DNA from 2 places in the Streptomyces ortus genome. Region 2 is predicted to be linked to the other one. Evidence: riboswitches for the same ligand, from Rfam matches in the RefSeq annotation. Region 2 holds a riboswitch; the other holds the start of a gene.
The links. A riboswitch is a leader RNA that binds a small molecule or an ion and turns the genes downstream of it on or off. The one in region 2 is predicted to bind S-adenosylmethionine.
Positions count from the first base shown of each region.

Region 1: linked by a shared signal. The riboswitch ahead of K3769_RS09630 (aminotransferase class V-fold PLP-dependent enzyme) and the one ahead of thrC (threonine synthase) in region 2 are both predicted to bind S-adenosylmethionine.

Region 1 covers NZ_JAIFZO010000002.1:1,420,414-1,434,453, reverse strand. The annotation lists gene trpD (anthranilate phosphoribosyltransferase) at 1-439, shown strand, start outside; SAM riboswitch class IV at 631-747, shown strand; gene K3769_RS09630 (aminotransferase class V-fold PLP-dependent enzyme) at 925-2,304, shown strand; gene K3769_RS09625 (Lrp/AsnC family transcriptional regulator) at 2,372-2,653, opposite strand; gene K3769_RS09620 (rhomboid family intramembrane serine protease) at 2,650-3,408, opposite strand; gene K3769_RS09615 (hypothetical protein) at 3,566-3,805, shown strand; gene K3769_RS09610 (NYN domain-containing protein) at 3,841-5,190, shown strand; gene K3769_RS09605 (C40 family peptidase) at 5,543-6,574, shown strand; gene K3769_RS09600 (C40 family peptidase) at 6,801-7,811, shown strand; gene K3769_RS09595 (hypothetical protein) at 7,844-9,115, shown strand; gene K3769_RS09590 (DUF3253 domain-containing protein) at 9,232-9,504, shown strand; gene K3769_RS09585 (LysR family transcriptional regulator) at 9,561-10,493, opposite strand; gene K3769_RS09580 (NAD(P)-dependent oxidoreductase) at 10,603-11,316, shown strand; gene K3769_RS09575 (glycosyltransferase 87 family protein) at 11,343-12,629, opposite strand; gene K3769_RS09570 (glycosyltransferase family 4 protein) at 12,789-13,931, shown strand.
Region 2 covers NZ_JAIFZO010000002.1:2,046,279-2,060,318, forward strand. The annotation lists gene nagA (N-acetylglucosamine-6-phosphate deacetylase) at 1-743, opposite strand, end outside; gene K3769_RS12350 (ROK family protein) at 740-1,681, opposite strand; gene K3769_RS12355 (ABC transporter substrate-binding protein) at 1,873-3,138, shown strand; gene K3769_RS12360 (DUF3263 domain-containing protein) at 3,269-3,508, shown strand; gene otsB (trehalose-phosphatase) at 3,538-4,401, shown strand; gene K3769_RS12370 (alpha,alpha-trehalose-phosphate synthase (UDP-forming)) at 4,478-5,902, opposite strand; gene K3769_RS12375 (glucosyl-3-phosphoglycerate synthase) at 6,054-7,001, opposite strand; SAM riboswitch class I at 7,215-7,382, shown strand; gene thrC (threonine synthase) at 7,398-8,732, shown strand; gene K3769_RS12385 (MoaD/ThiS family protein) at 8,789-9,064, shown strand; gene K3769_RS12390 (cold-shock protein) at 9,476-9,682, shown strand; gene groL (chaperonin GroEL) at 10,086-11,714, shown strand; gene K3769_RS12400 (NADH:flavin oxidoreductase) at 12,007-13,131, shown strand; partial or broken gene K3769_RS12405 (NmrA/HSCARG family protein) at 13,361-13,579, opposite strand; gene K3769_RS12410 (SbtR family transcriptional regulator) at 13,475-13,843, shown strand; gene K3769_RS12415 (hypothetical protein) at 13,934-14,040, opposite strand, start outside.

The DNA of each region.
Region 1 (14,040 bases), 630 kb from region 2:
GCACGCGCCCATGGCGCCCATCGTGGCCGGCGTCCTCGCCGAGCGCGGCAACTCCTCGCTGGTCTTCCGCGGCGACGACGGCCTCGACGAACTGACCACCACGGCCACGTCCCGGGTGTGGATCGTGCGGGACGGCAAGGTGCGCGAGGAGGCCTTCGACCCGCGGGACGTGGGGATCGAGCTGGTGCCCGTGGAGGCGCTGCGGGGGGCCGACGCGTCGTACAACGCGGATGTCGCCCGACGGCTGCTGGCGGGCGAGCGGGGGCCCGTGCGGGACGCCGTGCTGCTCAACTCGGCGGCGGCGCTGGTGGCGCTCTCGCCCGGCCCGGGACCGCTCGCCGAGCAGATCCGGACGGGGATGGCTCGCGCCGCGGAGGCGATCGACTCGGGGGCGGCGCTTCGGACGCTGGAGCGGTGGGTGGCCGCGACCAGCAGGTAGCCGGTCGGCGGGGGCCGGCTCAAACGATCGCGCAGTTCTCGCGCCCCTGAAAGCCCAGGTTTTCAGGGGCGCGGGGAACTGCGCGACGGGGGAGAGGGGGCGGAGCCCCCAGGCGGTGGACCGCACTCACGCCGTCCCGGCATACGGACGCGGGGGTTGCGCCCCCGTGATCGTATGGCAAGATGCTGGCAGGTCATGAGTGACAGTCAACAGGCCCCGGCCGACTGTCCGGCAACCCTCCGTCCGTGGCGGGGTGCCCCGGGTGAAGACCAGGTCGTAGGCAGTGAGGTCTACGGCAAGCGCGGACCCCTCACCGCTCGCTGGAGCGGACACACCAGGGGTCCTGGTCGTTCGAGGGAGCCTTTCATGAGCAAGCGAATGCGATAGGGCGCCGAGCCCCACTTCCGCGTACCCCTTTCACCTTTTCTGTGCCGGGCCCCGTCCGCCCGCACAGCGATCTCGCCTGCCTCACACAGGAGTTCGCCATGTCTGTCTCCACCGTTGCCGCCGACCGGACCGCCCCTTGTGACACCGACACCGCGGGGTCCCTGCCCGTGCTCGGCCGAGACGTCACCGTTCCGCTCGTGACCGGCGGCGAGGTCACCTACGCGGCCCTCGACTACGCCGCCAGCGCCCCCGCCCTCCAGCGGGTCTGGGACGACGTGGCCGCGTACGCCCCGTACTACGGCAGCGTGCACCGCGGGGCCGGATACCTGTCCCAGCTCTCCACGGACCTGTTCGAGAACGCCCGCAGGACCGTGGGCGAGTTCCTCGACTGCCGCGACGACGACGAGGTCGTCTTCACCCGGTCCACCACCGACTCGCTGAACCTCCTCGCCGCCGCCCTGCCCGCCGACTGCCAGGTCTTCGTCTTCGAGACCGAGCACCACGCGTCGCTGCTGCCCTGGCGGGACGCCCGCGTCACCTACCTCGACGCCCCGCGCACCCCGGGCGAGGCCGTCGCGACGCTGGAGACGGCCCTCGCCGCGCGCGACCCGTACGGGCCGGCGCTCGTCTGCGTGACCGGCGCCTCGAACGTCACCGGTGAGCTGTGGCCCGTACGGGAGCTGGCCGCCGCCGCCCACGCGCACGGCGCCCGGATCGTGCTCGACGCGGCCCAGCTCGCACCCCACCACCCCGTCTCCGTACGGGAGCTGGACGTGGACTGGGTCGCCTTCTCCGGCCACAAGCTGTACGCGCCGTTCGGCTCGGGCGTGCTCGCGGGACGCTTCGACTGGCTGCGCGAGGCCGACCCGTACCTGGCCGGCGGAGGTGCCTCGAAGAAGGTGTCACGGCGTACGGACGGCGGTGTGGACGTCGAGTGGCACGAGAGCGCCGCACGGCACGAGGCCGGCTCGCCCAACGTCATCGGCGCCTACTCCATCGCCTCCGCCTGCAAGGCCCTCACCGAGGCCGGCTTCGAGACGCTGGTCGCCCGTGAGCAGCGTCTCGTCGCCACCGTCCGGCAGGGCCTCGCCGAGGTGCCCGAGATCCGGGTGCTCTCGCTGTTCGGCGACGACGCCCCGCGCGTCGGCGTCATCTCGTTCGTCGTCGAGGGCTGGAACAGCTCGCACTTCGCCGCCGCGCTCTCCGCCGAGTACGGCATCGGCGTCCGCGACGGCCTCTTCTGCGCCCACCCGCTGGTCCGTACGCTCCTCGGCAGCGACCCGCAGTCCCAGGGCGAGTGCGGTGCCCCCGAGGCCGCCCCCGGCGAGAAGTCCCTGAACGCCATCCGGGTCAGCTTCGGCGCGGGCACCCCCGACGAGCACGTGACGCGCTTCGTGGGAGCGGTCAAGCAGCTCGTCGCGAACGGCGCCGGCTGGACCTACCGCACGGAGAACGGCCGCTGCGTCCCGGCGACCTGACGGGCTGCGCCCTGAAAGATTGCGCCGTTCCCCGCGCCCCTGAAGGCGGGGCCGCGCCCCCGGGACCCTAGTTGTCGCCCCCGATGGCGAACGCCGCCTCCAGGTCGTGCTGCGAGTACGTCCGGAACGCCACATGCGTGTCCGTCCCCTCGACCCCCGGAATCTTGCTGATCATGCCGGGGATGACGTCGGCGAGATCGTCGTGGGCCTTCACCCGGACCATGGCGATCAAGTCGTACGTCCCGGTCACGGAGAACACCTCGCTGACGCTGTCCAGCGCCGCGATCGACTCGGCGATCTCGGGGATCCGGTCCACGCTGGTCTTGATGAGCACGATCGCGGTGATCACGGCTGGTTTTCTCCCTCGGTGGCCGTCGCTGGGGATTTCACTCTAGCCGGACGCCCGTACCGCACCCACGCGTAGAGGAACCCGGCGGAGAAGCCCAGCAGGTGCGCCAGATAGGCGACTCCGGGGCCCTGCGACGCGCGCCCCGCGGCCAGCCACTGCAGGGACACCCAGAACGGCAGGACCACCCACGCGGGAAATCGCAGCGGCAGGAAGAAGAGGAACGGGAAGAGACTGGTCACGCGGGCTTTGGGGAAGAGGTAGAGGAACGCGCCGAGGACCGCGGAGATCGCCCCCGACGCGCCGACGAGTGTCTGCGCCGAGTCGGCGTGGACGCCCGCGTAGCCCAGCAGGGCGAGGTAGCCGCAGCCCACGTAGAAGAGGGCGAATTCGACGTGGCCCATCCTCTCCTCGGCCATCGCCCCGAAGACGTAGAGGAAGAGCATGTTCCCCAGCAGATGCAGCCAGCTGCCGTGCACGAACAGCGCGGTGGCCGGCGTCCCGAGCGCCCGCAGCGTTCCGTCGAACAGTTCGACGGGCACCACGCCCCACCGTTCGAAATAGGCCCGCTGCGCGGAAAGCAGCTCGTCACCGGTGCCGTAGGAGGGACTGAGCCCCGAGGCGGGGCTGATCAGGAAGATCGCGCAGCACAGGGCGATCAGTCCGTAGGTCACCGGCGCCGACTGGCTCCGGGCCGCTCCGATCGCCCTGAACGTCCTGACGGTCCTGTTGCCGGGTCCACCCCAGTTGCCGAGCATGAACAGAGCATGACGTAACGGGACCGAACCGCACAGAGCGCCTCGCCGCTCACGGTGGACGGGCGTCGAGTACCCGCCAGGCCGTAGGGTTACGAGCCACACGCCCCGGGGAATCCCGTGCGGCACGAGGACTTACGGAAAGAGAGCGACTGCCACGATGACGGTTCCCCTCCCGACGGCCGAGACCCGGTGGCGCTGCACGCTCTGCGGCAACCTCACCCGATTCGACGTGACCCGTTCGTCGAAGGTCGTCGAGTACGTACATCTGGACCTGGCCGGGGAGCCCAAGGTCGAGGAGCGCGACGTGGTCAGTGAGACCATCGACTCCGTGCGCTGCCGGTGGTGCAACGCGGTGGATCAGGTGGAACTGGTGGACAGGCCGGGCGCCCGCTCCTGACAGGAGCGGGCCCCGCACGGACGATGGGGTGAAGGATGGTGGAGACCACAGGCGGTGAGCCGGACGACGGCGACGCCGAGGTGCTCGACCGTCCGCTGCCCGACGGGGTGCGCCGCAGGGTCGTACAGATCGTGTCGGACGGGTTCGGCGGGCTGACCGTGGCCGAACTGCCCACCCAGCTGCGGCAGTACGCCCGGTTCGCCCCCAATCGTCGTGCCAAGTTCGCGGGGACCGCTATGGCGGCGGCCATGGAGACCGATCCGCTGTTCAGACAGCGCATCGCCGAGAAGCTGAGAGACGCCCAGCCCGAGCTGGCCGGCGCTCTCGACTCGGGCTCGCCGCCCCCGGCCGCGGACCCGCTGGACGTGGCGGCCGCGGCCTATGTGCTGCGCCCCACGGGCTGGGTGAAGCTGGTCACCGCCGCCGGTGAGGAGGCCCTGCGGGCCGACGCCGAGCGGGTCGACGAGGAGAACCGCGCCGAGCTGGAGCGGCTGCGCGAGGAGCTGGCCGAGGCCCGGGGGCAGACCCGGACCGAGACGGAGCGGCTGCGCACCGAACTCGACGCGGCCAAGAAGGAAGCGGAATCGCTTCACCGCAAGCTGCGCGGGGCTCTGAGCGACGTCAAACGGGGTGAGGCGGCCCTGCGCAAGCTGCGCGGCGAGATGGAGGCCGTGCGCGGCGAGGGGCAGGCTCAGGTGTCCGCCGCCGAGAGCGAGAGCCGGCGGCTCAAGCAGCGGCTCGGTGAGGTCGAGGGCTCCCTGGAGGCCACCCGCCGCGCGGCGCGCGAGGGGCGCAGCGTCGAGGACATGCGCGTACGGCTGCTCCTGGACACCGTGCTGGAAGCCACTCAGGGGCTGCGGCGCGAACTCGCCCTGCCGCCGGTGTCGGTGCGGCCGGCGGAGACCGTCGACGCCGTCGAGCCGGGGCGGATGACCCCGAAGGACATCGCGGCCCGTGCGCTGTCCGACAGCGATCCCGCCGTCCTGGACCAGCTGCTCGCGCTGCCGCAGGCGCATCTGGTCGTCGACGGGTACAACGTCACCAAGACCGGCTACCCGCAGATGCCGCTGGAGAAGCAGCGGCTGCGGCTCCTCGGCCAGCTCTCGCAGCTCGCCGCGCAGACCGGCGCAGAGGTCACCTGTGTCTTCGACGGGGCCGAACTGGCCGCCCCGGTGCTGCTGGCCCCGCCGCGCGGGGTACGGGTGCTGTTCTCCAAGCCGGGTGTCACCGCGGACGAGTTGATCCGCCAGCTGGTGCGCGCCGAACCGCCGGGACGGCCCGTCATCGTCGTCTCCACGGACCGCGAGGTGGCCGACGGCGTGGCGAGCGCGGGTGCCCGTCCGGTGGCCTCCGTGGTGCTGCTCAAGCGCCTTTCGAGGGGTTGAGCGTCGCCCTTTCTGGGCACCCTCGCCGCTTTGCCCGGCCGTGGCGTCGTTATGTCCCGTACGCCCCATGGGTCTCGTACGCGCCAAGAGCAACACATGGTCGTCTTGCCCGAGTTGGCGAAACCTTCACGCAACGTAGGGTCAAGCGAGCGTTACTGCACGTGAGTTGATTGTAAAGAATGCGATCGGTGACCGAGATTTTTCCGGGGAGGATTTGAACTGATCACAGGTGGTCACTAGGGTCAGGCGTCGAACCTCCACTCGGGTGATCACTCATCGGGAGTGACGGTGGAGGGGCACCGCCAACCGGCGTCTTCGGTGGGCGGCTGAGGTAATGAAGGAGCTCGCCTCCGTGGCGTCCCACCGTCGACCGAAGCAGCCGAGCCGCACCCGTGTGACCGTGCTCACCACCGCCGCCGCTGCCGCCGTTGCTCTCAGCTCGCAGGCTGCCAACGCCGCCCCCAGCGAGAAGCCCGGCAAGGACGAGGTCAAGGCCAAGGTCGACGCGCTCTACGAAGAGTCCGCGCTGGCCACGGACCGTGCCAACGGCGCCGAGGAGAAGCAGGAGAAGCTGGAGAAGGAGATCGACACCCTCCAGGACCAGGTCGCCCGCGGCCAGGACGATCTCAACTCCATGCGTGACGGCCTCGGTCTGATGGCCAGCTCCCAGTACCGCACGGGCGCCGTCGACCCCTCCGTGCAGCTGTTCCTCTCCTCGGACCCGGACGACTACCTCGACAAGGCGTCCGCCATCGACCAGTTGAGCGCTCAGCAGGTCGAGGCGCTGAAGAAGGTCCAGGACAAGCAGCGCGTCCTCGCCCAGCAGCGGCAGGAAGCGGCCGGCAAGCTCAAGGAGCTCTCCGACACCCGCAAGACCCTGGGCCAGAAGAAGAAGGAAGTCCAGGAGAAGCTCGCCAAGGCGCGCCAGCTCCTCAACACCCTGACGGCCGCGGAGCAGGCGGCCATCAAGACCGCCGACACGCGCGCCAGCCGTGACGCCGGGGACCGCGTCGAGCTCGGCAACGAGGCGCCCGCCTCCGAGCGCGGTGCCGCCGCCCTCGCCGCCGCGAAGACCCAGATGGGCAAGCCGTACGTGTCCGGTGGCAGCGGCCCCAACTCCTACGACTGCTCCGGTCTGACGCAGTGGGCGTACAACCAGGCCGGCCAGTCCATAAGCCGGACCACCTACACGCAGCAGAACGACGGCGTGAAGATCGGCCGCGGCGCCCTCAAGCCCGGCGACCTGGTCTTCTTCAACAGCCTCGCGCACGTGGGCCTGTACGCCGGCAACGGCGTGGTCCTGCACGCGCCGAAGCCCGGCGCCGTCGTCCGGCTCGAGTCGATGAGCACCATCGGCTCCTTCCAGTTCGGTGTCCGCGTCTGATCCCAGCGCCTCGGGAATGTCCCGGAGGCCGCTCGCCACGCCGCCCGAACGGGCGAATTCCGGTGACCGCCGCTGACCCCGCGCCCCGCCCATGACCTGCGTCTGAGGCGGGGCGCCGCGTTGTGTACCCGGATGGGTCTTTGGCCACCGCGTAGTCGCACGACTACTGTCTGGCGCGTTTCCCCCAACTCCGGGGGTCCGTCAGCGGAAGGGAGTGCGGCTTCCTGTGGGGTCCCATCGCCGCCTTGTACCGTCCGGCTTCGACCGGGGCGCCAAAGGCGCCACCCTGTGCGTACTGACCGTCGCGGCAGCGGCCCTCGGCGTCCTGCCGGCCGGCGCCGCACCGCAGGACGACAACCGCGCGGAGGTGGACCGCCTGTACGAGGAGGCGGAGCACGCCACCGAGTCGTACAACAAGGCCGACGAGCGCGCCGATCTCCTGCACGACGAGGTGGACAGGGCGCAGGACCGGATCGCCAGGCATCAGGAACGCGTCAACACCATGCGGGACGCGCTCGGTTCGCTCGCCGGGGCCCAGTACCGCTCCGGCGGCCTCGACCCCTCGCTGGCCCTGATGTTCTCCGACGACCCCGACGAGTACCTGGACAAGGCCGCCGCGCTCGACCGGATCGGCGTCCGCCAGGCCGGGGAGCTCAGGAAACTGCAGACGGCCATGCGCGACCTCGCCCAGGAACGCGCGGAGGCGACCGGCAAGCTCGCCGAACTGGACCGCAGCCGCGCGGCCGTCGCCCGCCACAAACGCACCGTCGAGCGGAAGCTGGCCAAGGCGCGGCGGCTGCTCAACTCGATGCCGGACGCCGACCGCGCCGCCTACGACCGGACCTCCCGTTCCGGCCGGACCCCCGACCTCACCGGCGCCGTCCCGTCCTCGGGCCGCGCCGCCGCAGCCGTCGCCGCGGCCCGCTCCGCCGTCGGCCGCCCGTACATCTGGGGCGCCAACGGCCCCTCCGGCTTCGACTGTTCGGGCCTCACCCAGTGGTCGTACGCGCAGGCCGGGGTCGGTCTGCCGCGCACCTCGCAGGCCCAGGCGCACGCCGGACGGCAGGTGCCGCTCTCCCAGGCGCAGCCCGGTGACCTCGTCACCTACCGGGACGACGCGAGCCATGTCGGGATGTACGTGGGCAACGGGCAGGTGGTCCACGCGCCCTACCCGGGTGCCGCGGTGCGCTACGACCCGGTGGGCATGATGCCCGTCTCGGCCGTCACGCGCCCCTGACCCGTCGCGGTCCGCGCCGTACGATCAGAATCGTGGCTGGTCGTGGACGTGCGCCGAAGAGGGTCGTGGGGCTGTTGCTGGCGGGCCTCACGGGGCTTGCCGGTCTGACGGGGCTGGTCGGCTGCGGCGGCTCCGCCGGGACCGACGCGGCGTCCGCCGGGGTCCGCCAGGTACTGGACCGGCGGGCGGCGGCGGTGCGCGACGGCGACGAGGAGGCCTTCGTGGCGACGGCGCCGCCCGGCTCCGACGCCACCTCCGAACGGGCCGGGGCGCGTACGGAGTTCAGGAACCGGCGGGCGGTCCCGCTGACCGAGTGGTCGTACCGCGTGACCGGCTTCCACCGCTCGGGCGCCCGCGCCACGGCCGACGCGGAGCTGCGCTACCGCATAGCCGGCTACGACCGGGCGCCCGTCGTCACCGCCCGCACGCTGAGCCTCACCCGCGCCGAGGGCCGCTGGTACGTGAGCGCCGACCGGCCCGCGGCCGACGCGAGCCGACAGCTGTGGGAACAGGGGGCCGTGATGGCCCTGCACGGCGAGCACAGCCTCGTCCTGGGGGTCGGGCAGTCCCGGGGCACGCTGCGCGGTTACGCGGGCCTGGCGGACCGTGCGGTGCCCGCGGTGCGGCAGGCGTGGCACGGGACGTGGCCGGGGCGGATCGTCGTCCTCGTACCGAAGTCGCTGGAGGGCATGGCGGAGCTGCTGGGGGCGCCCGCTTCCGGGTACCGGGGGATCGCTGCGGTCACCACGGGGGAGGCGGGAGGTTCCGGGAAGGCGCCCGCCGACCGGATCATCGTGAACCCGGACGCGTACGGGGTGCTGGGTTCCTTCGGACGGCAGGTCGTGCTCACCCACGAGACGACCCATGTCGCGACCCGCGCCTCGACCTCGGCGGCGACCCCGCTGTGGCTGTCGGAGGGGTACGCGGACTGGGTCGGCTATCTGGGCACCGGCCGCACGGCGGCGCAGGCCGCGCCCGAGCTGACCCGCGCGGTGCTGGACGGACGCGTGCCGGACGCGCTGCCCGAGGACGGGGACTTCGGGTTCGGCGGGGACGCGGGGAAGCTGGCGCGGGCGTACGAGAGCGGGTGGCTGGCCTGCCTGATGATCGCCGAGCGGTGGGGCGAGGCGCGGCTGGGCGAGTTCTACCGGACCGTGGGGGCGCACGAGACGCGCGCGGGTGCGGTGGAGGCGGGGCTGCGGGAGGTGCTGGACACCTCGCCGGAGGAATTCACGGAGCTGTGGCGGGAGTATCTGCGGGAGCGGCTCGTGGGAGGGGGTTCGCGTGACGTGGGCTCGGGGTGACCCGGCCTCGTGTGACGGGGCTCGCGTGACGAGGGAGGGGGCCGTTCCTGGCCCCCTCCTGGTCGCTTCGTTGTGCCGCGATGGCCGGACGGTGGGGCCGGTGCGACCCTGGTCGTGTGACGGACAGCGAGCGGCAGGCCGGCCGGGACCTGGAGCGGGTCATCCTGGAGTTGCTGGAGCAGCGTGCCCCGACCGCGACGATCTGCCCCTCCGACGCCGCGCGGGCGGCCTACCCGGGCGACGACGACGGCTGGCGCGCGCTCATGGAACCCGCCCGCCGCGCGGCCCGGCGGCTGGTCGAGGCCGGCGAGGTGGAGATCACCCAGGGCGGCCGGGTCGTCGAACCGGCGAAGGCCCGTGGCCCTGTCCGGATCCGCCGCGTCCGCTGATGTGCCGCATCCGCTGAAGGGTCGTGGTGTGGCCGTTCACGGGGTGACGGCGGCCGTCACGGGTCCGGGGCCACGTCGTCGGTGGCGGCGCACGCGTGGTGCAGGGCGGTACGGGCGTGCCGGCGCAGCCAGGTGTGCGCCGGGTCGTTGTCGTAGCGCTGGTGCCAGGCCAGTTGGACGGGGACGTCGGGCATGGGCAGCGGCAGCGGCCGGACACGCAGGCCCAGACCGTCCAGGAGAGGGCGGCTGATCAGGCGGGGCACCGCGGCGACCAGGTCGTGGTGGCGGACGAACTGCAGCGCCGTGGCGGCCGTCGGGGCGGCGGCCACGACCCGACGGCTCAGGCCCCGGGCCTCCAGCACGTCGTCGATGGGGTCGCGCAGTCGTCCCCGGCGGGAGACGGTGATGTGCTCGGCGGCCACGTAGTCCTCCAGCCCGAGGGGGCCGTCGCCGTCACACAGCGGGTGGGACGGGCGCAGGGCCAGGACCAGCCGGTCGTACCCCACGACCTCGTGCCTGATCTCGGGCGAGGAGGGCTCGCCGGCGCCGGCTTCGAGGTCGATGTCCCCCCGGCGCGGGTCGTGGGCGTCGGTACTGGCCTCCGCCAGGAAACGCAGCCGCACTCCGGGGGCCTCGGCCCGCAGGGCGCGGATCAGGTGCGGGCCGGCCGCCGCGGCCAGGGCGTCGTGCCACTTCAGGATGAAGGTCCGCTCCAGCGCCGCCGGGTCGACCTCCGTGTCGGGGGACAGGACGGTCCGGGCCTGCTGGACCAGCTCGTGCACGGTCGCGCGCAGGGCGAGGGCGCGGGGCGTGGGCGTCATCGTGCGGCCGGTGCGGACCAGGATCTCGTCACCGGTGGCGCGGCGGATACGGCCCAGGGTGCGGCTCATCGCGGGAGGGGAGACATGCAAGCGGGCGGCGGCGTCCGTCACGCTGCCCTCTTCCAGCAGCGCGTCGAGAGCGGTCAGCAGATTCAAATCAAGTTGCATAGAGGTAAATCCAGTCGTAACTAGATTGCATTTGCAGTTAATGATGCCTGCTTCTAGCGTCGAAGGCGAGCGGTCGGCGTACCGCGCATCCCTTGGACTGGAGACTCCCGTGAAGATCGCTGTACTCGGTTCCACCGGACTGACCGGCCGGCTGGTGGTGGCCCGCGCACTGGAGCGCGGGCACGAGGTCGTGGCGCTGGCCCGCCGGCCGGAACAGGTCCGGATGCCGGAGGACGTCCGGATGCCGGAGGACGTCCGGATACCTGAAGACGTCCGGATACCGGAAGATGTCCGGATACCGGAAGAGGCCCGGGTCCCTGCCTCCGCGAACCTGCGGGTGGTCCGGGCGGACGTGACCGAACCCGGCAGCGTCGCCGCCGCCGTCGAGGGCGCCGACGTCGTCGTGAGCGGTCTGGGCGTCACCAGGAAGCAGGACCCCGCGGTTCTCTCCGAGGGCGCCCGCCAGATCGCCTCGGCCGGGCCCCGCGTCATCTGGCTCACCTCGCTGGGCATGGGGGGCACCCAGGGAGCGCTCGGCGCGTTCAACGGCGCCCTCCTCAAGCGCGTCCTGCGCCACGAGTGGGACGCGAAGGACGCCGCCGACCGTGCCGTCCGGGAGGCGGGCGGGACCACCGTCCACGCCGGGCCGCTGACCGACGGGCCCTACCGGGGCAACGGACACCTCGTACGCGCCGATGAGTTCGCACCGCGTCTGATCCCGCCCAGGGCGCCGCGCGCGGGGATCGCCGCGCTGATGGTCGCGGAGGCGGAGACCCCGCGCTTCGCCGACGCGGCCGGCATCGCGCTGTTCGAGAACCGCTGAGCGAGGCGCGCGCCGCGTGCGTGGCGTCAGGAGGTCAGGGATTCCTCGTCGGTGGCATCGGTGGCATCGGTGGCATCGGTGGCGTCGGCGGGTGTCGGTCGGCTGGGTGCCTCGGCCGCCGGGTCCGCGTACGACACGGTGTCGCGCCACAGGAGCACGCCCGCCGTGACGGTCGCCGCGACCAGCAGACCGTTGCGGATCACGAGCAGTTCGATGCCGAGATCGGTGCTGGCGACGACGTCCGCGAAGAAGATCGGGAACTCCAGGACCGTGAACAGGCACGCCACCAGCACCATCACCGCGGGCCACCCCATCCGGCTGCCGCGGAAGACCAGGCACACGGCGGCAAGACCGACCAGCCACACCAGGTACTGCGGGCTGATGACCCGGCTCGTCGTGGTGAACAGCAGGACCGCCATGAACGCGGCGTCGGCGGCCGTGTGCACCAGGAAGCGGGTCGCGCACAGCCGCCACAGGAGCATCCAGCCGAAGGCCAGCCCGGTCAGCATCAGCGCCACCGTGCTCACCACGTCGACGTACGGGCCGAGGAATTCCACCGAGCCGTAGTTGAGCAGGACCTGGCCCTCCCAGCCGTGGTGCCGGGCGATGTGGAAGACCAGCGAGCCCAGGGACTCGACCTCGGTGCCGCGGTCGCGCTGGAAGGTCAGGAACGCGAACGCGCCCGGCATCGACACGACGAACACCAGCGCGACGGCCGCCGCCGTGGCCGCGGCGGCGCCCCAGGCCCTGCGCCCGGTCGTACCCACGAGCAGCAGCAGCGGCCACACCTTCAGCATCGCGCCGAGCGCGGCGAGGACGCCCATCACCCTCGGGTGCCGGACGCCCGCGAGGAGCGCGGCCACGGCGACGGCGGTCACCATGACGTCGTAGCGCGCGTACACGGTCGGCCCGAGAAGGGGGACGCCGATCACCCACACCCAGACGCCGCGCACCGACACCGGCACCGACCCGCCGGGCCGCCGGGCCGCGTACAGGAGCAGGCCGAGTGCGATCAGGTCGGCGGCGCAGGCCAGGACGAAGAACGCCTGCGTATAGGCGAGGAAGGGCAGGAGCGCGGGGGAGAGGATCGCGAGGGCGGCGGCGGGCGGGTACTGCCAGGTGACGTCGTTGAGCGGGAAGGTGCCGGTGCGCAGGACCTCGTACCAGTTGTGGTAGGTCACCGAGACGTCGCTCGTGACGTCCGGGCCGGGGAAGACGAACACCTTGAAGACGAAGAGCAGGAGCAGCAGTCTGGTCAGGCCCCAGGTCGCCAGCAGTACGTACGGGAACCTCGGCCCCCTGGCTCCCGCCATGCCCACCCGCCTCTTGTCCGTACGCGTCCGCCGTGCCGCTCCGTCGCCGCCCCGCTGTGCGGCCATGATCCCCCGCGCGGCTGTGCGAGACCCGTGAAGCGCGGCCGGGCCGAGCTGTGAGGTACGGGTTCGGTACTGTCGACGGCGATGCGCGAGACCATGCACAAGACCCTGATCGTGACCAACGACTTTCCGCCGAGGCCGGGCGGTATCCAGGCCTTCCTGCACAACATGGCGTTGCGCCTGGACCCCGAACGGCTCGTCGTCTACGCCTCCACATGGAAGCGGGGCCGGGAAGGTGCCGAGGCCACAGCCGCCTTCGACGCCGAACAGCCCTTCGTCATCGTACGCGACCGAACAACCATGCTGCTGCCCACCGCGAGGGTCTCCCGGCGGGCCGTCGGGCTGCTGCGGGAGCACGGCTGTACCTCGGTGTGGTTCGGCGCGGCGGCACCGCTCGGGCTGCTCGCGCCCGCGCTGCGCAAGGCGGGCGCGGAGCGGCTCGTGGCCACCACGCACGGTCATGAGGCGGGGTGGGCGCAACTGCCCGCGGCGCGTCAACTGCTGCGCAGGATCGGTGAGTCGACGGACACGATCACGTATCTGGGGGAGTACACCCGGTCGCGGATCGCCACGGCGCTGACGGCCGAGGCGGCCGGTCGGATGGTGCAACTTCCGCCCGGGGTCGACGAGAAGACGTTCCATCCCGGGTCGGGCGGGGACGCCGTCCGGGCGCGCCTCGGTCTCACCGACCGGCCGGTCGTGGTGTGCGTCTCGCGGCTCGTGCCGCGCAAGGGGCAGGACACGTTGATCCTCGCGATGCCGCGGATCCTCGCGAGCGAGCCGGAGGCGGTACTGCTGATCGTGGGTGGCGGGCCGTACGAGAAGGAACTGCGCCGGCTGGCGTACGAGACCGGGGTCGCCGGCTCCGTCCGCTTCACCGGGGCGGTGCCCTGGTCCGAACTGCCGGCCCATTACGGGGCAGGCGACGTGTTCGCCATGCCGTGCCGGACGCGGCGCGGGGGGCTGGATGTGGAGGGGCTCGGCATCGTCTACCTGGAGGCGTCCGCGACGGGGCTTCCCGTGGTCGCGGGTGACTCCGGGGGCGCGCCGGACGCGGTGCTCGACGGGGAGACGGGGTGGGTGGTCCGGGGTGGCTCCGCGGAGGACGCCGCCGACCGCATCACCACGCTCCTCGCGGATCCGGAGCTGCGGCGGCGGATGGGGGAGCGGGGACGGGAGTGGGTCGAGTCACGCTGGCGGTGGGATCTGCTGGCGGAGGGGTTGCGGGGGTTGCTGTAGCGCGGGCGGGCGGCGCGCGTCGCGGGAACGGGCCAAAAGATTGCGCAGTTCCCCGCGCCCCTGAAAGCGCGGGGTACGCCGGGCAGGGCGCTGCGGACCGTTGTGGCCG
Region 2 (14,040 bases):
AGCTCGACGGTGACCCGCTCGTCCTCCAGCAGGGCCGCGATCGGGCCCGGGGTGCGGTGTCCGAGCACGGGCATCGCGTTGAAGAGGTGCGTCGCCACGGTCGCGCCCGCGTCGATGGCCTCCACCGTCTGCTCGTACGTGGCGTCCGTGTGCCCGATCGCCGCGATGACACCGTGCTCGACGAGCAGGCGTACGGAGTCGATGCCGCCCGGCAGTTCGGTGGCGAGGGTGACCATGCGGGCCTGGCCGCGCGCCGCGTCGATCAGTTTGCGGACCTCCGCCGGGTCCGGGTCGCGCAGCAGCTTCTCGGAGTGCGCTCCCTTGCGGCACGGGGAGATGAACGGGCCCTCGAAGTGGACGCCCGCGATGTCGCCCTGCTCGGCCAGTTCGGAGAGCAGTCCCGCGCGCTGGGCCAGGCCGTCCATGTCGCCGGTGACCGTGGAGGCGACGAGGGTCGTCGTGCCGTGCACGCGGTGGGTGCGGACGCCCTGGAGGATCTCCTCGACCGTGCCCGAGGTGAAGGAGGCGCCGCCGCCGCCGTGGTTGTGCATGTCGACGAAGCCGGGGACCACCCAGTGGTCGCTCAGGTCCACCGTGGGGGCGCCCTCGGGAGCGCTCCCGGCGAAGCGGGTGCCGTCGACGATCAGGCGTCCGCCGCGCACCGTTCCGGTGGGGAGTACTACGTTCGCGCCGGTGAGGACTGTGGTCTGCGGCCCGGCCGGAGACATACGCTCAGTGGTCATCGGGCGGATACCTCCGAAGTGGTGGCCAGCAGGTCCCAGGCGAGGAGGCCCGCGCCCAGGCAGCCGGCCGTGTCCCCGAGTGCGGCGGGGACGATGGACGGCAGTTTCTGGAAGGTGACGCGCCGCTCGACCGCGGCCCGCAGTGGTGTGAACAAGGTTTCCCCCGCCTCGGCGAGACCGCCCCCGATGATCAGGACGCGCGGGTCCAGCAGGGTGAGCGCGGTGACGAGGCCGTCGGCGAGCGCGTCCACGGCGTCCTGCCAGACGGCCCGCGCCCGGGTGTCGCCGGACTCGACGGCCTTCGCGCAGTCCGCCGCGTCGGCGTCCCGGTCGCCGGAGGCCTCGGCCCACGCCGCACCGACCGCGCCCGCGGACGCGTACCGCTCCAGACAGCCGTGCTGACCGCACGGGCAGGGGGCGCCCCCGGGGCGTACGACGACATGGCCGATCTCGCCCGCGAAACCGTGCGCGCCTGCCTCCACCCGGCCGTCGATGCCGATGGCACCGGCGATGCCCGTGCCGAGCGGTACGAACAGGAAGCGGTCCGCGCCCCGGCCGGCGCCGATCCGGCCCTCGGCGAGGCCGCCGGTGCGTACGTCGTGGCCGAGGGCGACGGGGACCCCGGCCAGCCGTTCGCTGAGCAGCGTGCGCAGGGGTACGTCGCGCCAGCCGAGGTTGGCCGCGTAGGCCGCGATACCGCGGTCGGAGTCCACGATGCCGGGGACGGCCACGCCGGCCGCCGCCGCGGGCTCGCCGAAGTGCTCCTCGCCGTGCGCGCGCAGGTCGGCGGCGAAGGCGAGGATCGACTCGACGACCGAGTCCGGGCCGCGCTCCCGGCCCGTCGAGCGGCGGGCCCGGTGCAGCAGCTCACCGTCCGCACCCACGAGGGCGGCCTTCATTCCGGTGCCGCCCACATCCAGGGCGATGACGTGTCTCACACGTACAGTGTCGCCCCTTACCCCGTGAGAGGTCTAGTCCACTTACGTGGTGTAGACCTTAGAGCGAAAATTGCGAATCGAAAGTTCCGGATCACATGAGCGAATTCTGTGTGATACGCGGGCACTTGGGCATGCGGACGCCCGGACGCGCGGACGCGCTCAGGGGACGAACAGGGTTGAGGACGGCAGTAGTGCAGCGGCGAGTGACAAGTCTGATAGCGGTCGTGTCCGCGCTGGGAGTGACCGCGGCCCTCGGAGGCTGCGGCAGTTCCACCGAATCCGGGGACGTCACGCTGAAACTCGTGGCGGCCGACTACGGCGACTCCGCGGCGAACAGCTCACAGAAGTACTGGGACAAGCTGACGCAGGCCTACGAGGCGAAGCATCCCGGCGTCGACGTCAAGGTCAGCGTCTACTCCTGGAACGACGTGGACGCCAAGGTCAAGGCCATGGTCGACGCGGGCGACCCGCCCGACCTGGCGCAGATCGGCGCGTACGCCGACTACGCGGACGCGGGGGAGCTCTACCGGGTGAGCGAACTGCTCTCCATCGACACCCAGGCCGACTTCGTGTCGCAGCTGTCCGCGGCGGGGGAGATAAACCGCACGCAGTACGGCATGCCGTTCGCCTCCTCCACCCGGCTGCTCTTCTACAACAAGGACCTCTTCGCCGACGCCGGCCTCACCCCGCCGGAGAGCTGGAGCGACCTCGCCTCCGACGCGGCGGCCCTCAAGGCCAAGGGCGTGAAGTACCCGTACGCGCTGCCGCTGGGGCCGGAGGAGGCGCAGGCCGAGACCCTGATGTGGCTGCTCAGCGGCGGCGACGGGTACACCGACACGGTCGGCTCCTACAGCTTCGACTCCCCGCAGAACATCGACACCTTCACCTGGCTGAAGGACGAGCTCGTCGACAAGGGGCTGACCGGGCCGGTGGCGCCCGCGAAGCTCAACCGCGCGGACGCCTTCGCGGCGTTCACGCGCGGCGAGGTCGGCATGCTCAACGGCCACCCCACGCTGATGAAGGCCGCCGCCGCGAAGGGCGTGAAGTTCGGCATGGTGCCGATGCCCGGCGAGAAGGGGCGTTCCAAGGCCACGATGGGCGTCGCCGACTGGATGATGGCGTTCAAGAAGAACGGGCACGCGAAGGAGATCGGGGAGTTCCTCGACTACGTGTACAGCGACGAGAACGTCCTCGAGTTCTCCCACGAGTACGACCTGCTGCCCGTGACGACGTCCGCTTCCGAGGCGATGGCCCTCGACAAGGACGACGCGGACCTCGTCGACTTCCTGGGCGAGCTGCCCAACGCGGAGCTGTACCCCGTGGGGCAGAAGTCCTGGGCGGTGGTCAGCGCGGAGATCAAGCGGCGGATCGGTGAGGCGGTGAGCGCGGAGGGGGACCCGGGGGCGGTGCTGGGGCAGTTGCAGCGGGCTGCTTCCGCTGCGCAGAACGCGGCGTAGCTCCGCGGGGTGCTCCGCGGGGTGGGGCGGCGGGGCGGTGGGGTGGTTGCGCCGTTCCCCGCGCCCCTGGTGGGGGAGAGGCGAAAGATTGCGCCGTTCCCCGCGCCCCTTTGGGGTTAGCGTGGGGCGTATGAGTGACCAAGGGCTTAGCTCGCTGGAGCGGGGTGTGCTTGCGTTGGAGGGGCGGGGGTGGGAGGCGCCGGGGGCCAAGGAGCGGGCCATCCGGGAGGAGCTGGGGATCGCCCCGGTTCGCTACTACCAGTTGCTGAACGCCCTGCTGGACACGGAGCGGGCCCTCGCGCACGACCCGGTGACGGTCAACCGCCTGCGGCGCGTCCGTGAGGTACGCAGGAGCGGGCGGGAGGCGTAGGACGCCACCTCGGCGGATAGGGTCGCAGCATGGCCAGTCACCCCGCCCCGTCCGACCCGTCGTCGCTGCCGAGCCCCGTGACCACCGCGGGCCGGGACGGTCTCGCCGCGATCCTCGCGCGGCCTCACAAGGCCGTCCTCGCCTTCGATTTCGACGGCACGCTCGCGCCGATCGTGCCCGACCCCGAGCAGGCCCGCGCCCACCCGGACGCCGTACCCGCCCTCGCGGCGCTGGCCCCGAAGGTGGCGTCGGTGGCCGTCGTCAGCGGCAGGCCCGCGTCGGTAGCCGTCCGGTACGGCGGCTTCGCCGGGGTGCCGGGCCTCGACCACCTCGTCGTGCTCGGTCACTACGGGGCGGAGCGCTGGGACGCGGTCACCGGTACGGTCCGGGCTCCCGCGCCGCACCCCGGCGTGGCCGCGGCCCGTGCGGAACTGCCCGGGTTCCTCGACGGCATCGGTGCCTGGCAGGGCAGCTGGATCGAGGAGAAGGGGCGGGCCGTCGCGGTCCACACCCGCCGCGCCCAGGACCCGCAGGCCGCCTTCGAGGCACTGCGCGAACCGCTGGCCCGGCTGGCGCAGAAGCACGGCCTGATCGTCGAACCGGGGCGGCTGGTCCTGGAGTTGCGTCCGGCGGGCATGGACAAGGGCGTCGCCCTCGGCGAGTACGTGCGCGAGGTGGGCGCCGAGTCGGTCATGTACGTCGGCGACGACCTCGGCGACCTGCCGGCCTTCGCCGCCGTCGAGAAACTACGCTCCGACGGCATCCCCGGCCTGCTGGTCTGCAGCGGCAGCACAGAGGTGACCGAACTGGCGGACCGCGCGGACCTGGTGGTCGACGGCCCGGAGGGGGTCACCCACCTACTGACAACCCTGGCAGCAAGGCTGACCCCATAAGGGGCGCGGGGAACGGCGCAGTCTTTTCGCCTTGAACCCTTCAGGGGCGCGGGAACCGGCGCGCCCCCAGATCGGTTCAGCCCCCCGCCCCCGCGGAGCGCACCGCCTGCAACTGGTCCAGGAACCACTGCGCCGGAGGCAGCGCGGTCGCCGCCGCAGCCAACCGCTTGGTCCGCTCGGCCCGCTCCCCCGCAGGCACCAGCAACGCCTCGTGCAACGCCTCCGCCGTACCGGACACGTCGTACGGGTTCACGACGACCGAGTCGTCGCCCAGCTCCTCGTACGCCCCCGCCTCCCGCGACAGCACCAGCACGCACCCGTCGTCGGAGACGACAGGCACCTCCTTCGCGACGAGGTTCATACCGTCGCGGATGGGGTTCACGAGGGCCACGTCGGCCAGCCGGTACGCCGCGAGTGAGCGCGCGAAGTCGTCCTTGACGTGCAGGACGACCGGCGTCCAGCCGTCCGTCCCGTACGCGGAGTTGATCTCGTCGGCGACCCGCTGCACCTCGGCCGTGTAGTCGCGGTACACCGCGAGGTCCTGCCGCGACGGGTACGCGAACGCCACGTGCACCACCCGCTCCCGCCACTCGGGCCGGTCCTCCAGCAGCTCGCGGTAGGCCAGGAGCCCGCGCACGATGTTCTTGGACAGCTCGGTCCGGTCCACCCGCACGATGGTCTTCCGGGCGCTGCCGTCGGGCGCGGTGCCGATCTGCTCGCGCAGCGCGGCCATCCGCTCGTCGACGTCCTCCCGGTGCGAGCGCTCGCGCAGGAAGTCCGCGTCGGCGCCCAGCCCGTGCACGCCGATCCGCGTGTCCGGGTCGAAGTCGTCCCCCAGCACGGCCCGGCAGCAGTCCGTGAACGCGTCCGCCCACCGCCGGGTGAGGAACGCGGCCCGGTCGGCGCCGAGGATCCCGTGCAGGACCTTCGCCGCGATGTCGTCCGGGAGGAGACGGAAGTAGTCGGCGGGGGCCCACGGGGTGTGCGAGAAGTGCCCGATCCGCAGGTCGGGACGGAGCTCACGGAGCATCCGCGGCACGAGGGTCAGGTGGTAGTCCTGCACGAGGACCGCGGCGCCGTCCGCCGCCTCCTCGGCCAGTGCCTCGGCGAAGGCCTGGTTATACGTCTCGTAGGCCGCCCACTGGCGCCGGAAACCCGCGTCGAAGACGGGTTCCAGGGGGGTCTGGTAGAGCATGTGGTGGACGAACCACAGCGCGGAGTTCGCGATGCCGTTGTACGCGGCGGCGTGGGTGTCGGCGTCGATGTCGAGCATCCGGACGCCGTCCTCGCTCACGCCGCGCCGGACGGCCTCGCGGTCGCCGTCGCCGAGGGCCGAGCAGACCCACAGGGCGCCGGCGTCGGGGCCGATGGCCGAGAGGCCCGACACGAGTCCGCCTCCGCCGCGCTTGGCCGTGAGCTCGCCGGACTCGTCCTTCGTGTACGAGACCGGGCCGCGGTTGGACGCGACGAGGACGGGGTGTGTGCCGTGGGTGGGAGCCATGACTCGAAATCTAGCCGCAGCTCCAACCGCTCAAACGTTCCACTCGCCGTGGACGGGGGTGTCGCGCAGTTCCTCGCGCCCCTGAGAGCCAAAGCCGAAAGATTGCGCCGTTCCCCGCGCCCCTGATGGGGGCGCGGGGAACCGCGCCCCGCTAGGCCGCGCGGCGGGTCACGTACTCTCTGATGTCCGTCATCGGGGGGCGTTCCTCCAGGTCGACGGAGTGTGTCCGCGGCTCGAAGCCGTTCTCGCCCCGGACGAACTGCGTCAGCGACGGCCGGATCATGTGCCCGCGGGCCAGCCGGAGCTGCGCCGTGCGGTAGATCGCCGCGGACATCCGTCCGAGCGCCTGCCCGTCCTGGTGCCGGTGCTTCCGCACGCCCACGTCGACCTGCGCGAGGGCGTCGAGCCCCACCAGGTGCAGCGAGTCGACCAGCATGCCCAGCTCCACGCCGTACCCCACGGGGAACGGAAGCCGTTCGAGGAGCGAGCGGCGGGCCGCGTACTCCCCGCCCAGCGGCTGGACGAAGCCGGCCAGCTGCGGCCAGTGCATGTTGAGCAGCGGCCGGGCCATGAGTTCCGTCACCCGGCCCCCCTGACCCGCGGCCGAGCCCAGCGGACGGTCGTACATCGCCTTGACGAGGTCGACCCCCGGATCCGTGAGCAGCGGCCCGACGATCCCGGAGACGAAGTCCGCCGAGAACTCCTTCAGGTCCGCGTCCACGAAGGCCACGATGTCCCCGCGGGTGACGAGCAGCGAGCGCCACAGCACCTCGCCCTTGCCGGGGACGGCCGGGATCCGGGGCAGGATCTCGTCCCGGTGCACGACACGGGCGCCCGCGGCGGCGGCGACCTCAGAGGTGCGGTCCGTCGAGCCCGAGTCGATCACCACGACCTCGTCGACGAGCGGCACTCTCGTGGTCATCAGCTCACGGCGGATCACGGCGACGATCTCGCCGACGGTCTCCTCCTCATTGAGCGCGGGCAGTACGACACTGACCGTGGAGCCGGTGGACCGCTTCGCGGCGATCAGCTTCTTGAGCGGGCGGTCCTCGACGGACCAGGAGCGCGTGCTCAGCCAGCGCTCGACGTCTTCCAGCACGTGCGGCTCTCCCTTGCGTTCATCGGGATGCGTGCGTCCCGCCGCGACGCGGACCGGTGTGGCGGTCATCTCGCGGTTCGGACGGCTCTCTCCACCATCCATGCCGTCGGTTACAGTCTTGAACAACGCTGATGACCATCGCATGTCGGGGGTCGTTGCGCGGACAACTAAAATCACGTGCAGGACCACACATGCAGGACCACAACTGAATACCGCTCATCCAGAGGGGCAGAGGGATACGGCCCGTTGAAGCCCCGGCAACCCTCCAGCCGGTCTCGTCCTGATCGTCGTCGAACATCGCCGATCAGCGCCGCGAGGCTCCCGGCTCGGGAAGGTGCCAAATCCGTCTCATGGCGAAGTGCGTCGTGAGGAAGATGAGGAAAGGGCCTCGCCTCCATGGCTGCGCAGACAGTTGCAAGCACCACGAATTCCACCCCCGCGTCCGTGTCCGCCTCCGCCGCGGGCTCCGCGAACGCCGTCGACCTCGGTCCGGCCGCCGCGCTCTCCTGCCGCGAGTGCGGCCACCGCGTCCCGCTCGGTCCGGTCTTCGCCTGCGAGGAGTGTTTCGGCCCGCTGGAGATCGCGTACGACTTCTCGGGTTACGACACCGAGGAACTCCGCAAGCGGATCGAAGCGGGTCCCGCGAACATCTGGCGCTACGCGCCGCTGCTGCCCGTCCCCGCGGACGTGGCGGACAAGCCGAACATCAACCCCGGCTGGACCAAGCTCGTCCAGGCCGACAACCTGGCGCGTGAGCTGGGCGTCGACGCCGGCAAGCTCTTCGTCAAGGACGACTCCGGCAACCCGACGCACTCCTTCAAGGACCGCGTCGTCGCCCAGGCGCTGGAGGCCGCGCGCGCCTTCGGCTTCACCACCCTCTCCTGCTCCTCCACCGGCAACCTGGCGGGCGCGGTGGGCGCCGCCGCCGCGCGGGCCGGTTTCCGTTCCTGCGTGTTCATCCCGCACGACCTGGAGCAGGGCAAGGTCGTCATGGCCGCGGTCTACGGCGGCGAGCTCGTCGGCATCGAGGGCAACTACGACGACGTGAACCGTTTCTGCTCCGAGCTGATCGGCGACCCGGCCGGCGAGGGCTGGGGCTTCGTCAACGTCAACCTGCGGCCGTACTACGCGGAGGGCTCCAAGACCCTGGCGTACGAGATCTGTGAGCAGCTCGGCTGGCGGCTGCCGGACCAGCTGGTCGTGCCGATCGCCTCCGGTTCGCAGCTGACGAAGATCGACAAGGGGCTCAAGGAGCTGATCCAGCTCGGCCTCGTCGAGGACAGGCCGTACAAGATCTTCGGTGCCCAGGCCGAGGGCTGTTCACCGGTGTCCGTCGCCTACAAGGCCGGGCACGACGTCGTACGCCCGCAGAAGCCGGACACGATCGCGAAGTCGCTCGCGATCGGGAACCCGGCCGACGGGCCGTACGTGCTCGACATCGCCCGCCGGACGGGCGGGGCTGTGGAGGACGTGAACGACGACCAGGTCGTCGACGCGATCAAGCTGCTGGCGCGGACCGAGGGGATCTTCGCGGAGACCGCCGGCGGGGTGACGGTGGGGGTCGCGAAGAAGCTGATCGAGAGCGGGCTGCTCGACCCGACGCTGACGACCGTCGTCCTCAACACCGGGGACGGTCTGAAGACGCTGGACGCCGTGGCCTCCGACACGGGGCTGACCGCGACCATCCGTCCGAACCTCGATTCCTTCCACGAGGCCGGGCTCGGGTCCTGATCGCCGTCCGCCCGCACCGCACCGCAGCCCTACCTGCCCTACCTGTTGGAGGTCCCGTGAGCGTCAACGTCCGTATCCCCACCATCCTGCGTACCTACACGGGTGGTCGGGCCGAGGTGGCCGCCGAAGGGGCGACCCTCGCCGAGGTCATCGCCGATCTGGAGAAGAACCACACCGGTATCGCGGCCCGTGTCCTGGACGACCAGGGCAAGCTGCGGCGGTTCGTCAACGTGTACGTGAACGACGACGACGTCCGCTTCGAGCAGGGTCTGGAGACGGCCACGCCGGACGGCGTCGGGGTCTCGATCATCCCGGCGGTCGCCGGCGGCTGAACCGCCCGCCCCGTTCGTCGAATTGCCCTCTCCGCGCCCGAAGCGGAGGGGGCAATTCTGTATGGTTGAGCGCGGTACAGTTGGGGAAGCTGCTCCGCTTCTCCAGGTCGGCGCTTGAGAGTTCGCGCCCGGGACCCGCCAAGAAGCAGCCAAAGTAACTGTTCATTTTGAGCCATTTATGGCATTTACCGGGCCCGACTTGCCCTGAATCTTCGTAAATGCTTCACATATTTCCGATCATCCGTGCCCGGAATTCTCGTCGGATTGACCTGTTGCAGAGGGCAGTTGGACGGATACATTCAGCCGCGGTCGACGCGTTCCGGCGCACACCCCCAACCGTTGGGGGGTGAGGTCTGACCCGGATCCGCGAAGTGCGGGTCTGTGCAAGGGCCAGTAATAGGGGAGTTAGGCATGGCTCAGGGCACCGTCAAATGGTTCAACGCGGAGAAGGGGTACGGCTTCATCGCGGTCGACGGTGGTGCGGATGTATTCGTCCACTACAGCGCGATTCAGATGGACGGCTACCGCACCCTGGAAGAGGGTCAGCGGGTCGATTTTGAGATCTCGCAAGGCCAGAAGGGGCCGCAGGCGGACATGGTCCGGCTGGCGACCGGCTGAAGCACGCGCCGACTTACTGCAGCGACGTTCTTCTTCCGAAGGGCCCGTACCTCCCGGGTACGGGCCCTTCGGCATGTCCGGGTCCGGGTGCGGGTCCGGGGCGGGTCCTGGTCAGGTCCGGGTCGGGATCGGGGTCGGGCGCGGGCGCGGGCGCTTCAAGGTCATCCTGCGCCCTCTCCTCGCACCCCCTCCCACCTGCGGATCATCGAGAGGCGCTTGCACTCGCATGGGTCGAGTGCTAATCATTGGCGTTAGCACTCTGAAGGTGAGAGTGACAACGAGGACCGGGTCAGTGAGGCCCGCAGGCCGGGTGGGGCAAGGAACCACGAGGTCTGCAGGCCGTCCGTCGCGGGCGCGGGCGCGGTCCTGGAGATTCCACCCCAGTCCGGGAGGACCACTTCACATGGCCAAGATCATCGCGTTCGACGAGGAGGCACGGCGCGGTCTCGAGCGCGGGATGAACCAGCTCGCCGACGCCGTCAAGGTCACCCTTGGCCCCAAGGGCCGTAACGTCGTCCTAGAGAAGAAGTGGGGCGCCCCCACGATCACCAACGATGGTGTTTCCATCGCCAAGGAGATCGAGCTCGAAGACCCGTACGAGAAGATCGGCGCAGAGCTGGTCAAGGAAGTCGCCAAGAAGACGGACGACGTCGCCGGCGACGGAACGACCACGGCGACCGTGCTCGCCCAGGCGCTGGTCCGCGAGGGTCTGCGCAACGTAGCCGCCGGTGCCAACCCGATGGCCCTCAAGCGCGGTATCGAGAAGGCCGTCGAGGCCGTCTCCGGTGCCCTTCTTGAGCAGGCCAAGGATGTCGAGACCAAGGAGCAGATCGCTTCCACGGCCTCCATCTCCGCCGCCGACACCCAGATCGGCGAGCTCATCGCCGAGGCGATGGACAAGGTCGGCAAGGAAGGCGTCATCACCGTCGAGGAGTCCCAGACCTTCGGTCTCGAGCTTGAGCTCACCGAGGGTATGCGCTTCGACAAGGGCTACATCTCGGCGTACTTCGCCACCGACATGGAGCGTATGGAGGCCGTCCTCGACGACCCGTACATCCTGATCGCCAACTCGAAGATCGCCAACGTCAAGGACCTGCTCCCGCTCCTCGAGAAGGTCATGCAGGGCGGCAAGCCGCTGCTGATCATCGCCGAGGACGTCGAGGGCGAGGCGCTGTCGACGCTGGTCGTCAACAAGATCCGTGGCACCTTCAAGTCCGTCGCCGTCAAGGCTCCGGGCTTCGGTGACCGCCGCAAGGCCATGCTCGGCGACATCGCCATCCTCACGGGCGGCGAGGTCATCTCCGAGGAGGTCGGCCTGAAGCTGGAGAACGCGGGTCTGGACCTGCTGGGCCGTGCCCGCAAGGTCGTCATCACCAAGGACGAGACCACGATCGTGGACGGCTCCGGCTCGGCCGACCAGGTCCAGGGCCGGGTCAACCAGATCCGTGCCGAGATCGAGAACTCCGACTCGGACTACGACCGCGAGAAGCTCCAGGAGCGTCTGGCGAAGCTGGCCGGCGGCGTGGCCGTCATCAAGGCCGGTGCCGCCACGGAGGTCGAGCTCAAGGAGCGCAAGCACCGCATCGAGGACGCCGTTCGCAACGCGAAGGCGGCCGTCGAGGAGGGCATCGTCGCCGGTGGTGGCGTGGCTCTGCTCCAGGCTTCCTCGGTGTTCGAGAAGCTTGAGCTCACGGGTGACGAGGCGACCGGCGCCAACGCCGTGAAGCTCGCCCTGGAGGCCCCGCTCAAGCAGATCGCCGTCAACGGTGGTCTCGAGGGTGGCGTCATCGTCGAGAAGGTCCGCAACCTGCCCGTCGGTCACGGCCTCAACGCCGCGTCCGGTGAGTACGTGGACATGATCGCCGAGGGCATCATCGACCCGGCGAAGGTCACGCGTTCCGCCCTGCAGAACGCCGCGTCCATCGCCGCGCTGTTCCTCACCACCGAGGCCGTCATCGCCGACAAGCCGGAGAAGGCCGCGGCCGGTGCCGGTGCCGGTGGCGGTATGCCGGGCGGTGACATGGACTTCTGATCCGGCAACGGATCGGCGGCCCACCGCCACGGCACGCACCCACCGCTGCCGCGGCACCGCTCCACCCCAGCTGCACGAACCGAGGGCGGCACCCCACTCCAGGGGTGCCGCCCTCGGCCGTTCCGGATTGTGTGCGGGCCGGGTCCGGGATCGTGGCCGGGGTCACAGAGGTGGGCGCGGGGGGAGGCGGAATGCCTTGCGGGCCACGTTGGTTGTTCGGGGAGTTGTTTATGCGTATGCACATACCCGGTGGGATGTGCAATTCCCTCCCCCCCCCACGAGGAGTCCCCACGTGACTGTCGCCCCCTCCGCCTCCCGCGCCGCCGAGGTTCTTTCCCGGCCCGTGGCCCTCAACGGTCTGACCGTTCCGAACCGGATCGCGATGGCGCCGATGACCCGGCAGTTCTCGCCGGGCGGCGTTCCGGGGGAGGACGTGGCGTCGTACTACGCGCGCCGCGCCGCGGCCGGTGTCGGTCTCATCGTCACCGAGGGCACGTACGTGAACCACGAGTCGGCCGGGAACAGCGACAGGGTCCCGCGGTTCCACGGGGAGGAGCAGCTCGCCGGATGGGCGAAGGTCGCCGCGGACGTGCACGCGGCGGGCGGGACGATCGTGCCTCAGCTCTGGCACATCGGCATGGTGCGCGCCGCCGGTGAACCCCCGTTCGCGGACGCGCCCGCGGTCGGCCCGTCCGGCCTGCGCCTGGACGGCACCGCCGGTCAGGGCAAGGAGATGACCCGGGCCGACCTCGACGACGTCATCCAGGCCTTCGCCGACGCTGCGGCCGACGCCGAGCGCATCGGCTTCGACGGGGTCGAGCTGCACGGCGCGCACGGCTACCTGCTCGACCAGTTCCTGTGGGCGGGCACCAACCGCCGCACGGACGGGTACGGCGGGGACCTCGTCGCCCGTACGAGGTTCGCCGCGGAGATCGTGGCCGCGGTGCGGGCGGTCGTCTCGCCCGCCTTCCCCGTCCTCTTCCGTTACTCGCAGTGGAAGCAGGACGTCTACAAGGCGCGCCTGGCGGAGACGCCGGCGGAGCTTGAGGCTCTGCTGGCCCCTCTCGCCGCGGCCGGTGTGGACGCCTTCCACGCGTCGACGCGGCGCTACTGGCTGCCGGAGTTCGACGGCTCCGACCTGAACCTGGCCGGCTGGACGAAGAAGCTCACCGGCAAGCCCGTCATCACCGTCGGGTCGGTCGGCCTCGACGGGGACTTCCTCAAGGGGTTCCGTGGGGAGGGTGCGCCGGTCAAGGGCATCGACGACCTGCTCGACCGGCTGGAGAACGAGGAGTTCGACATGATCGCGGTCGGCCGCGCGCTGCTTCAGGACCCGCAGTGGGCCATGAAGGTGCTGGGCGGGCGGTTCGGGGAGCTGGGGGCGTTCGAGGCGGGGGCGCTGCGCTCGCTCAGCTGAGGGGCGGGGTGCGGGTGCGGGGGCGGGTTCGGGTACGCGTTCGGCTGGGGCCGACGGGGGTGGTTGCGCAGTTCCCCGCGCCCCTTAAATGCGAAAGATTGCGCCGTTCCCCGCGCCCCTAAAAGCCGAAAGGCAAGGGACTGCGCCGTTCCCCGCGCCCCTGGGTACTCAGGGGCGCGGGGAACGGCGCAACGGGGGGTTGGGGGCGGAGCCCCCAGGTGGGGCCCGGTCAGGGTGTCGGGGGCAGGTGGTGTTGTGCCCACTGTCCGAAGGGGGTCAGGGGGATGCCCAGGTCCCTGGCGTACTGGGGGCGGCCGGGCTGGCCGACCACGTTCAGGCGCTCGTGCGAGGCGCCCATCGGCGGCATGCCCGCGGCCAGCGCCTCCTCCTCCGTCATGTCCGGCGCGGACAGCCGCGTACCCAGTGCCTGGGAGAGGATCTCGGCGAGAACTCGTGCTCGCGGGCGTTGGAGGAGGCGGGGGATCCGCTGCTTCACCGCGCCGCGCGGGACGGCGCGGTGGCGGAGGGGGTCACCGTCGCCGACCTGATCACGCTCGCGGTCGGCATCGTGCTGGCCACGGAGCAGCACCGGGACCCGGCGGCGGAGGCGGGCCGGTTGTTCCGGCTGGCGGTGACGGGGCTGAGCCCCGCGGGCGGGAGCGCGGACCGCGCAAGTCGGCAACCGCGCGGCGCGTCCGACGGGCCTGGGTGACGAGGGCGGCACCGCGTACTGCCGCGCCGCCGCGCCGCCGCGCCGCCGGGCACCGGGCGCAGGGCACCGGCCCCAGCATCCGTTCCGGCTCTAGAGGTTTCCCATCGGTTCGATGTCGACCTTCACGGGGGTGCCCCAGATGCGCAGGACCTCGTAGTCCGTGAACTCGTGGACCAGGCGGTAGGCCATGCTCGGGC